Thermococcus gammatolerans EJ3: one gene and its partners. The main gene of each other region encodes a partner of the protein of the gene in region 3 in a complex. Links are inferred from orthologs where the notes say so. Each region holds a gene or a part of one and is shown on either strand. Other genes may lie near its edges.

What was found.
Region 1: the proteins of eif2g (region 3) and TGAM_RS04130 are in contact, whole or in part, in a crystal structure (PDB 3CW2), measured with the Saccharolobus solfataricus proteins. The link is inferred for Thermococcus gammatolerans EJ3 from one-to-one orthologs. Residues at the interface, in WP_009988771.1 of Saccharolobus solfataricus: Asp222, Lys225, Pro226, Gly227, Thr228, Gln229, Phe230, Asn231, Leu233, Lys234, Gly235, Leu259, Phe273, Thr274, Lys275, Tyr300, Leu301, Asp302, Pro303, Ser304, Leu305, Lys307; in WP_009989173.1 of Saccharolobus solfataricus: Val185, Arg186, Thr187, Asn188, Glu189, Pro190, Leu191, Gly192, Val193, Glu194, Ile196, Lys197, Ile200, Ser201, Leu204, Ile217, Lys218, Ile219, Tyr220, Thr221, Ile222, Gly223, Ala224, Pro225, Tyr227.
Region 2: the proteins of eif2g (region 3) and TGAM_RS10275 are in contact, whole or in part, in a crystal structure (PDB 2QMU), measured with the Saccharolobus solfataricus proteins. The link is inferred for Thermococcus gammatolerans EJ3 from one-to-one orthologs. Residues at the interface, in WP_009988771.1 of Saccharolobus solfataricus: Trp33, Pro65, Glu66, Gln148, Val151, Asp152, Val154, Ser155, Lys156, Ala159, Leu160, Tyr163, Arg164, Lys167, Ile180, Ile181, Pro182, Val183, Ser184, Leu186, His187, Ile189, Asn190, Asp192, Ser193; in WP_231918336.1 of Saccharolobus solfataricus: Met1, Leu2, Arg4, Leu5, Tyr6, Lys8, Leu9, Pro10, Ile106, Lys108, Lys109, Glu110, Lys111.

Annotation. Positions count from the first base shown.
Region 1 is NC_012804.1:759,890-762,911, forward strand. The notes cover bases 145-3,013. They hold TGAM_RS04130 (translation initiation factor IF-2 subunit alpha), read left to right. Parts: upstream 145-1,102; coding sequence 1,103-1,924; downstream 1,925-3,013. Other genes in these bases: TGAM_RS04120 (lysine exporter LysO family protein), read left to right, coding at 145-715; TGAM_RS04125 (hypothetical protein), read left to right, coding at 788-1,003; TGAM_RS04135 (RNA-protein complex protein Nop10), read left to right, coding at 1,927-2,106; TGAM_RS04140 (proteasome assembly chaperone family protein), read left to right, coding at 2,103-2,903. In the rest of the region: TGAM_RS04115 (hypothetical protein), read left to right, coding at 1-128; more of TGAM_RS04120, read left to right, coding at 125-144. UniProt on the Methanocaldococcus jannaschii protein: eIF-2 functions in the early steps of protein synthesis by forming a ternary complex with GTP and initiator tRNA.
Region 2 is NC_012804.1:1,925,468-1,928,505, forward strand. What follows is about bases 66-2,950. They hold TGAM_RS10275 (translation initiation factor IF-2 subunit beta), read left to right. Parts: upstream 66-1,236; coding sequence 1,237-1,665; downstream 1,666-2,950. Other genes in these bases: TGAM_RS10270 (DNA replication licensing factor), read left to right, coding at 66-1,185; TGAM_RS10280 (carboxyl transferase domain-containing protein), read left to right, coding at 1,789-2,950. Outside these bases: more of TGAM_RS10270, read left to right, coding at 1-65; more of TGAM_RS10280, read left to right, coding at 2,951-3,038. UniProt on the Methanocaldococcus jannaschii protein: eIF-2 functions in the early steps of protein synthesis by forming a ternary complex with GTP and initiator tRNA.
Region 3 is NC_012804.1:1,206,696-1,209,755, forward strand. What follows is about bases 9-2,915. They hold eif2g (translation initiation factor IF-2 subunit gamma), read right to left. Parts: upstream 2,122-2,915; coding sequence 895-2,121; downstream 9-894. Other genes in these bases: TGAM_RS06500 (hypothetical protein), read right to left, coding at 9-403; TGAM_RS06505 (PIN domain-containing protein), read right to left, coding at 447-863; TGAM_RS06515 (DUF4139 domain-containing protein), read right to left, coding at 2,249-2,915. In the rest of the region: more of TGAM_RS06500, read right to left, coding at 1-8; more of TGAM_RS06515, read right to left, coding at 2,916-3,060. UniProt on the Methanocaldococcus jannaschii protein: eIF-2 functions in the early steps of protein synthesis by forming a ternary complex with GTP and initiator tRNA.

The DNA of each region.
Region 1 (3,022 bases), 450 kb from region 3 along the record:
TGATATTTTTCCTCGGAGTTAAAACTGGTGAGGTTCATGTGAACGGTCTCTGGCTCCTCGGCGTTTCTGCGGTTTTTGCAGTTCTGACGATAGCTGGAAGCCTTTTCTTGGCGGAGGTGGTCGGGTGATGTTTCTTTACCTCGTTCTCGCGTCGCTTGTTGCGGGGATCCTTGTGGGGCACCTCTTCACTCCAGACTTCGGGAACGCCTACGAGATAATGCTCTACGCCCTCATATTCCTGATTGGAGTGGATCTTGGCTTGAGCTTCAGCACTGGAGAGCTCAGAAAGGTTGGACGGAAGGCCCTTCTCCTGCCGTTTTTAACGCTGACGGGCTCAATCCTTGGCGGACTTCTGGCGGCACTGGTTCTCGGGATAGAGATGAGATGGGGCCTCGCCATAGGGGCTGGCTGTGGGTGGTACTCGCTGACAGGCCCGTTGATAGCCCAGTACTCTGCCGTTTACGGTGCGGTCGGTTTCCTTGGAAACCTTCTAAGAGAAATCCTGACGATAACGCTATATCCGCTTGCAATTCGAAAACTCAACCCGGAGAAGGCCATCGTCATTGGGGGAGCGACGACGATGGACACAACTCTTCCCATTATGGCAAGGTTTGGAGGCAAAGAAGTGGCGCTGGTCGCTTTTGTTCACGGTTTCATCCTGACCGCTATCGTTCCGTTTCTCCTTCCCCTTATCCTCACGCTCTTCGACTATTGACGAGTTTAATATTGGCATTAAGCGAAAACCTTTTAAGGCTCAAGTCCGTTATGGTTCTTTAGGTGAAAGCGTATGGAGTCGGGAATAAAGTTGCTGAAGCGCAGGCTCGATGTTGTTAAGAAGCAGAAGGAATACCTGATCCTTGAGGAGGCCAAGCTCGTCAGGATGGCCCGCCAGAAGAAAAAAGTTGCCCACAAGCTTGAGCGGGTCAAGAGGGAGAAGTTCCGCGTTCTCGCTGAGGAGGCAAAGCTTCTTAGGGTTATAAAGCAGAGCGCCAAGCCGGCTTGAGATCTTTCCTTTTAAATCGCCTCGCTTTTCTCCACTTCCACCAAGCTTAAAAAGGTCTTTTCCATAGACTTCCCGGGACAAAAAGGAGAGGTGATTCTCATGCCAAGGAAGGCCAGAGAGTATCCTGAAGAGGGTGAGTTCGTCGTCGCCACCGTCAAGAACATTCACCCGTACGGAGCGTTCCTGATACTTGATGAGTACCCCGGAAAGGAGGGCTTCATGCACATAAGCGAGGTGGCTCCAACCTGGGTCAAGAACATCAGGGACTACGTGAAGGAGGGCCAGAAGGTAGTCGTCAAGGTCATTCGCGTTGACCCCGAGAAGGGTCACATAGACCTGAGCCTCAAGAGGGTAAACCAGCAGCAGAGGAAGGCCAAGCTCCAGGAGTACAAGCGCGCCCAGAAGGCCGAGAACCTACTAAAGATGGCCGCTGAAAAGATAGGCAAGGACTTCGAGACGGCCTGGAGAGAGGTCTGGGTTCCGCTCGAAGAAGAGTACGGCGAGGTTTACGCCGCATTCGAGGACGCCGCCCAGAACGGAATTGAGGTTCTGAAGGGGCTCATTCCAGATGAGTGGCTCGATGCGCTCAAGCCAATCATCGAGGCCTACGTCGAGATTCCGACCGTTACCATTGATGCGGAGTTCGAGATAACCGTTCCAAAGCCCAACGGAATCGAGATAATCAAGGAGGCCCTGATTAGAGCCAGGGACAGGGCCAACGAGGAGAAGGACATAGACGTCAAGTTCACCTACCAGGGCGCTCCCCGTTACAGGATTGACATAACTGCCCCGGACTACTACAAGGCAGAAGAGGTTCTCGAGAGCATAGCCGAAGAAATCCTCCGCGTCATAAAGGAAGCGGGCGGAGAGGCGACCCTCATAAGGAAGGAGAAGCGCATAAGGAAGATTAAGAGGAGGTAACCATGAGGTTCCGCATAAGGAAGTGCCCGAACTGCGGCAGGTACACCCTCAAAGAGATCTGCCCGGTCTGTGGAGCCAAGACCAAGGTAGCCCACCCACCGCGCTTCTCGCCGGAAGACCCCTACGGTGAGTACAGGCGCAGGTGGAAGAGGGAAGTCCTTGGGATAGAGGTGAGAAAATGAAGGAAACTACCATCTACCTCCTTGAGAGGCCCCAGCTGAGGGACCCGGTGTTCATAGAGGGCCTCCCCGGCATAGGCCTCGTCGGAAAGCTCGCCGCGGAGCACCTCATCCAGGAGCTCAACGCGGTAAAGTTCGCCGAACTTTACTCACCGCACTTCATGCACCAGGTCATCATAAAGAAGGGCTCAATCGTCGAGCTCATGAAAAACGAGTTCTACTACTGGGTTAACCCCGACGAGAACGGAAGGGACCTAATTATCATCACCGGTGACCAGCAGGTTCCACCGACGGACAGTCCCGGCCACTATGAGGTGGTCGGCAAGATGCTCGACCTCGTTCAGGAACTCGGCGTCAGGGAGATAATAACGATGGGCGGCTACCAGGTGCCGGAGCTCCAGGGTGAGCCGAGGGTTTTAGCTGCGGTAACCCACGAGGAGCTCGTGGACTACTACAAGGAGAAGCTCAAGGACTGCTCCGTCGAGGTGATCTGGAGAGAGGACGAGGGAGGAGCGATAGTCGGTGCGGCCGGTCTTCTGCTCGGCATCGGCAAGCTCCGCTCGATGTACGGCATAAGCCTGCTCGGCGAGAGCCTCGGTTACATAGTTGACCCCAAGGCAGCGAAGGCCGTTCTGACGGCGGTCACGAAGATACTCGGCATCGAGGTCGACATGACTGCACTGGAGGAGCGCGCCAGGGAGACCGAGGAGATACTCAGAAAAGTCCAGGAGATGCAGAGGGCGATGCTCGAGCAGACAATGCCCCCTGCTCCCGAGGAAGAGGACAGGGGCTACCTCTGAATTTACTTCACTTTTCAAGTGACATTAGTTTTTTAAATTCTTTAGCGTATATTACCCGGCGCTTGAAATGAATCGCAAAAGTGCCTTGGCGCTTACCATCGTGATTCTCATCGGTTTAA
Region 2 (3,038 bases), 720 kb from region 3 along the record:
AGGAAGGAAATAAGGCGGCTGATAGAGCACCTTGAAAGGGTGAGAGAACTGGCCAGCAAAGAGCCCCCGAAGGCACTCAAGTACCTCAACAAGTCGAGGATATCCTTCAAATATGGCCTTAATGCAATAACCCTTCGGAACAGGATAGAGAGAGGCGATCCAACCGCCCTGTCCATACTCAGAACAGAGGTCGAGAGGGAAGCCGAGAGAATAGAGCGCGTAATAGAGGAGGTCGAGGAGCTCCTAAACGGCAACGTTAATTTCCTGAGGGTCACAAAAGTCGAAAAACTTCCTAACGACCGCTGGGAGTGGGTCTACGACGTAACCGTCGAGCCGTATCACCTCTTCGTCTCTCACGGGCTGGTTCTCCACAACACAATAAGCATCTCCAAAGCGGGCATAACCGCAACTCTGAACGCGAGAACTACCGTTATAGCCGCCGCCAATCCGAAGTTCGGCCGCTTCAACCGCATGAAGTCCCTTCCAGAACAGCTCGACCTCCCACCAACGCTCCTCAGCAGGTTTGACCTGATATTCCTCCTGCTCGATGAACCAGACGAAAAAATTGACGCGAGCATAGCGGAGCACATACTGCGCGTCAGGCGCGGTGAGGCCGAAGTGGTCACTCCAAAGATTCCCTACGACCTGCTCAAGAAGTACATAGCCTACGCGAGGAAAAACGTCCATCCCGTCCTGAGCAGAGAAGCTATGGAGGAGATCAAGCGTTACTACGTTAAGATGAGGAAGGGGCTGAGAAGGAGCAGTGATGACGGTGTCCAGCCAATTCCAATAACCGCTAGACAGCTTGAAGCCCTAATACGTCTCAGCGAGGCCCACGCGAGAATGAGGCTGAGCGAGACGGTAACGCGCGAAGACGCCAGAGCGGCGATAGAGCTCATTGAAGCCATGATGAAAACCATAGCCGTTGACGAGGAGGGCAACATAGACGTCTCGATACTGGAAATAGGAAAGAGCTCGAAGAAGCTCAACAAGATAGAGAAGCTGGTTGATATAATCAAGAACCTCGAGCCGGAGGGTGAATACGGAGCGCCGGCCGACAGGGTGATAGAAGCAGCGAAACAGGCTGGAGTTGGAAGCAAACGCGAAGTCGAGAAGCTCATCGAGGAGTTAAAAGCAGACGGCAGAATCTACGAGCCGAGGGCAGGATTTTACAGGGTGCTCTGATAACGCCAAAGGTTATAAAGCGAAGGGGAAACCTATGAGGGGGGTGAGAAGATGAGCGAGAGCATTGACTTTTACGACTTCGAGAGGCTCCTAGATAAGGCTTACGAGGAGTTGCCCGAGAACGTGAAGTCCCACAAGTCCCGTTTCGAGGTTCCGCCGGCGGTCGTTACGATAGCCGGTAACAGGACGATCATCGAGAACTTCGTTGACATAGCTGAGGCCATGAACCGCGACCCAAGCCACCTGCTCAAGTTTATACTGCGCGAGGTGGCAACGGCAGGAACGCTCGAGGGCAGGCGCGTAATCCTGCAGGGACGCTTCACTCCCTACTTAATAGCCAACAAGTTGAAGAAGTACCTCAAGGAGTACGTCATCTGTCCGGTCTGTGGAAGCCCGGACACAAAGATAATCAAGAGGGACAGGTTCTACTTCCTCAAGTGTGAGGCCTGTGGTGCCGAGACACCAATCCAGCACCTCTGAGGCCTCCTTTCTTTTTTGCTCCTTTGTGGACAAATTATCCACTATTGGATGAAATTCCGCTCCTCAAAAACCCTTTTAAACTTTACAAACTACAACCCCCAAGAAACCGAGGGGGTTACTCTTATGAGCATGGAGGAGAAGCTCAACGAGCTTTACGAAAGGAGGAAAAAAATTCTCGCAATGGGCGGCGAGAAGGCCGTCGAGAAACAGCACGCCAAGGGCAAGCTCACCGCCCGAGAGAGGATTGAGAAGCTCCTCGACCCCGGAAGCTTCGTGGAAATCGGCATGTTCGTCAGGCACCGCGGAACCGAGTTCGGAATGGACAAGAGGGAACTTCCGGCGGATGGCGTTATCACTGGCTACGGAACCATTGATGGTCGCCTCGTCTTCGTCTACGCGCAGGACTTCACCGTTATGGGCGGTTCTCTCGGCGAGATGCACGCGGCGAAGATTAAACGCGTCATGGAGCTGGCTTTGGAGGCGGGCGCCCCGGTCATAGGCCTCAACGACTCCGGTGGAGCGAGGATTCAGGAGGGTGTTGACTCGCTCAAGGGTTACGGTGAAATCTTCAAGATGAACACGATTCTCAGCGGTGTTGTTCCGCAGATTACCGCGATAATGGGGCCGTGTGCCGGTGGAGCCGTTTACAGCCCGGCAATAGGTGACTTCATTCTCATGGTGGACAACCCCGCGAGCTTCATGTTCATCACGGGCCCGCAGGTCGTCAAGGCCGTTACAGGCGTTGAAGTAACTCCGGTTCAGCTCGGCGGAGCGATGGTCCACGCCCAGAAGGCCGGTCAGGCGCACCTCATAGGCAAGAGCGACGAGGAAGTTTTGACTTTGATAAGGCGCCTCGTGAGCTACCTGCCGTCCAACAACATGGAGAAGCCTCCGAGGGTTAAGACGAGCGACTTGCCCTTCAGGAAGAGCGAGAGGCTCTATGAGATTGTCCCGGACGACCCAAACAAGCCCTACGACGTCAGGGACGTCATCTACGAGATAGTGGACAGAGACGAGAACGGCAACCCGGACTTTCTGGAAATCCTCCCCTACTTCGCTCCGAACGCGGTTGTGGGCTTCGGAAGGATGAACGGCCAGACCGTCGGTATAGTCGCCAACAACCCCAAGTATTTCGCAGGCGTTCTCGACATAGACAGCTCAGATAAGATTGCTAGGTTTGTTAGAACCTGCGACGCCTTTAACATTCCGATAGTCACGCTCGTGGACGTTCCCGGCTATTTACCTGGCGTTGACCAAGAAAGCCGGGGAATAATCAGGCACGGCGCGAAGGTTCTCTACGCCTACGCCGAAGCAACCGTCCCGATGGTAACAGTGATTCTGAGGAAGGCCTACGGTGGAGCCTACCTCGCGAT
Region 3 (3,060 bases):
TCCGTCTGACGAGCCGGTGGTAGAGGTAGCTGAGGATCAACGGGCTCAGGAGGAGCAATATACCGCCGAGCGGCTCCGGGAGGGATTTTATTTCATCTGAGAAATAAAGGGCCAGGATCGTGAGGAAGGGAACAACGTTGAAGAACGAGAACATCCTGTCAACGATTTCCCGGGGATTTTCCTTTACGTCCCTGATCGAGGGAATGCCAACGAGACCGATGTAAAACGTTGGGGAAAGGAAGATCACAACCGCAAGCCGATCTCTCAGAAAGAGCTCATCCCACCACGCAAAGATGAGCGACAGGAGAATTATCGGCATGATGAAGATTATCTTCATCAGGAGGATAGCCTGTTTTATCTTTCCCGCCGCGTACTCATTGGGGATTACATCATCGTACGGCATGATTGGGAGATGGTTTGAGACGTTTAAAATTTTCCGATACGGTTCACTCAAGCATTCCCTCGAGCTCCAGTATCTTTTTCGAGCGGAGGTAAACAACAGGAATCCCTTTCTCGCGGAGGCGCTTCTTCAGCCCCTTGTCGTTGGTGCAGACGATAACGCGCTCGTTTTTGATCGCGAAGTCGTAGATCTGGTCGTCTATCGGTCTCTTCCCAAACTCCCCGATTTCAACGGTCTCAAAGCGCTCCGCTAGTTTCTTCGCCATTCTAACAGCGAGCAAATCCCTTCCTCGCGTCTTCCGCTCTATAACGTCGAGCTCACGGAGAACCACGTTGGGGATTACGATTTTGAACCTGACATCGAGGATTCTGTTGAGCTCACCAACGATATCAACCCCGAACTGGCCGGGAACGAGGAGGAAGTTCGTGTCAGGAAGGACGAGCCATTCTCTCCTATGGACCATTGCGACCACCGGAAAGGAAAGAGAAGAGGGCTCACTCCCTTATGAAGCCGTAGCCGATGAGGCGCCACCTGCTTCCGATCTGCCTGCTTATGGCAACCCTGTCGCCAACCTCAGCGCAGACGGGAATCTGGAGCTTGAGCTCGACCTCGTCCTTGCCGAGCCCGGTGACGAGGCCCATCGTCCTTGCCGTTCCGACGTTGAGGAGGAGAACCTCCTTCCTCTTGATGGGCTCAACCTTGAGCTCGTCCTCGGTTCCAACCACGCGCTCGAGCAGGTGAACCTCGATGCGGAGCTCGTCCCACACAGGCGGTAACTTTCCGGGCTTTCCTACAACGTTTCCAGCCATTAGGTCACCCTTGGTGAGGTAGGGGTCGAGCTTCGTTCCAACGCCGACGAGTCCACCGGGATAGGCCTCCTCGACGAACCTTCCACCTGCCTGAAGCGAGACGATCTCGGTCGTTATCGGCTCGTACTTGATTCTGCCGTGCTCCTCGTAGGGAACCCCTGGGCGGATCTCTATCTCGTCTCCGACCTTGAGCTTGCCCTGGACTATCGAACCACCTATAACACCGCCGATGAGCTTCTCCGGCGGTGTTCCGGGCTTGTTTACGTCGAAGCTCCTCAGGACGAGCATCTTGGGAGGCTTGTTCGGGTCGCGCTTTGGAGTGGGTATGAACTTCTCTATCGCCGCGAGGAGGACGTCAACGTTCGCGCCGTGCAATGCAGAAATCGGGATTATCGGGGCGTTCTCTGCGACAGTCCCCTTGATGAAGTCCTTGATCTCCTGGTAGCGCTTTATGACGGTCTCCCTGTCAACGAGCTCGATCTTGTTGAGCGCTATAACGATGTTCCTGTTGCCGACTATCTGCAGGGCCATGAGGTGCTCCCTGGTCTGGGGCATTACCCCCTCGTTGGCGGCAACGACAAGAACGGCACCGTCCATGAGAGAGGCTCCAGCGAGCATCGTCGTCATCAGCGCCTCGTGGCCCGGCGCGTCTATGAAGGAAACGCGCCTCTCGAACTCTGTCTCGGCGCCGCAGTACGGGCAGACCGGAGAAGTGGAGTAACGCCCGCACTTCGGGCACTTCCTTATCTCCGCGTCCGCGAAGCCTATCTTTATCGTGATACCTCTCCTGAGCTCCTCGCTGTGCGTGTCGGTCCATATTCCGGTTAGAGCCTTGGTGAGCGTCGTCTTCCCGTGGTCAACGTGACCTACCATTCCAATGTTGACCTCGGCCTGTTTAAACTTCTTTGCCATCTCTCTCACCCCTAAGGCTAAAAAGCGGGGACGTTTATTAAGGTTATCCATAACCCACGTTGCCGAGAGGGGGCGAAAGAATCAACGCGGATAAAAGGGAGAAATGAAAAAGAACAAAAAGGCGGATTCACCAGTTGACCTCGTACTCGAAGGTTACACTCCTCGAACCGCCCGCCGGGACCGTGAGAATAAACTCCACGTACTGCGCAGTCTCATCAGAGGGGCTTATGGTCGAGCTGATGAGCTTTCCACCGTACTTGTAGTGGCGGACTATTACAGTCTTCGACTCGTCGCCGAAGTTTTCGATAGTCACCTTAATCCTGTACTTTGCCCAGCCCTCGCCGTGTTCTGAGTCGAGAACCTTCGTAGTGCCCTTGAGGTCGTAGTCCTTGCCGATGCCGATTCTCACCACATCGCCCTTTGGTGTGTGCTCGATGTGGTTCTCCCCTATTAGAAGGTTTCCACCCTCGGTTTCCCGGTAGATCTCCACGACTCCGGCAGGGAGAACCCTGTCAGCCTTGAAGGAGATGGACTCGTAAACGTTGGCCGTTCTGTCATAGCTCCAGCTCTCGTAGAGGTACTGCCTCTTTATCTCCACCTCCGTCGAGATGTAGGGTATCATCATCGTGCTCGCGGCCTTTATGTCCGTCGGGCCCAGGGGATAGACGTGGAAGGCCTCTACCTTAACCGGCTCTCCCTGACTGCCCCCTGACTTTTCCGCCGCCACAGCGAGGGTGTAAACGTACCTCGGGGAATAGGGGCTGTAAAACTGAACGTCACCCGAGACGAGGGCGACCTTGGCATTTTCGTACTCCTTCGAGGTGGGGTTCTTCACGATAATGTAACCAAAAAGGCGGGCGGTTTTTTCGCCCAGGTAGAGTTTGTACCTGCTCCCCCAGCTCATTCCAGGGACGCGATAGGTCACTTCAACGGCGTACT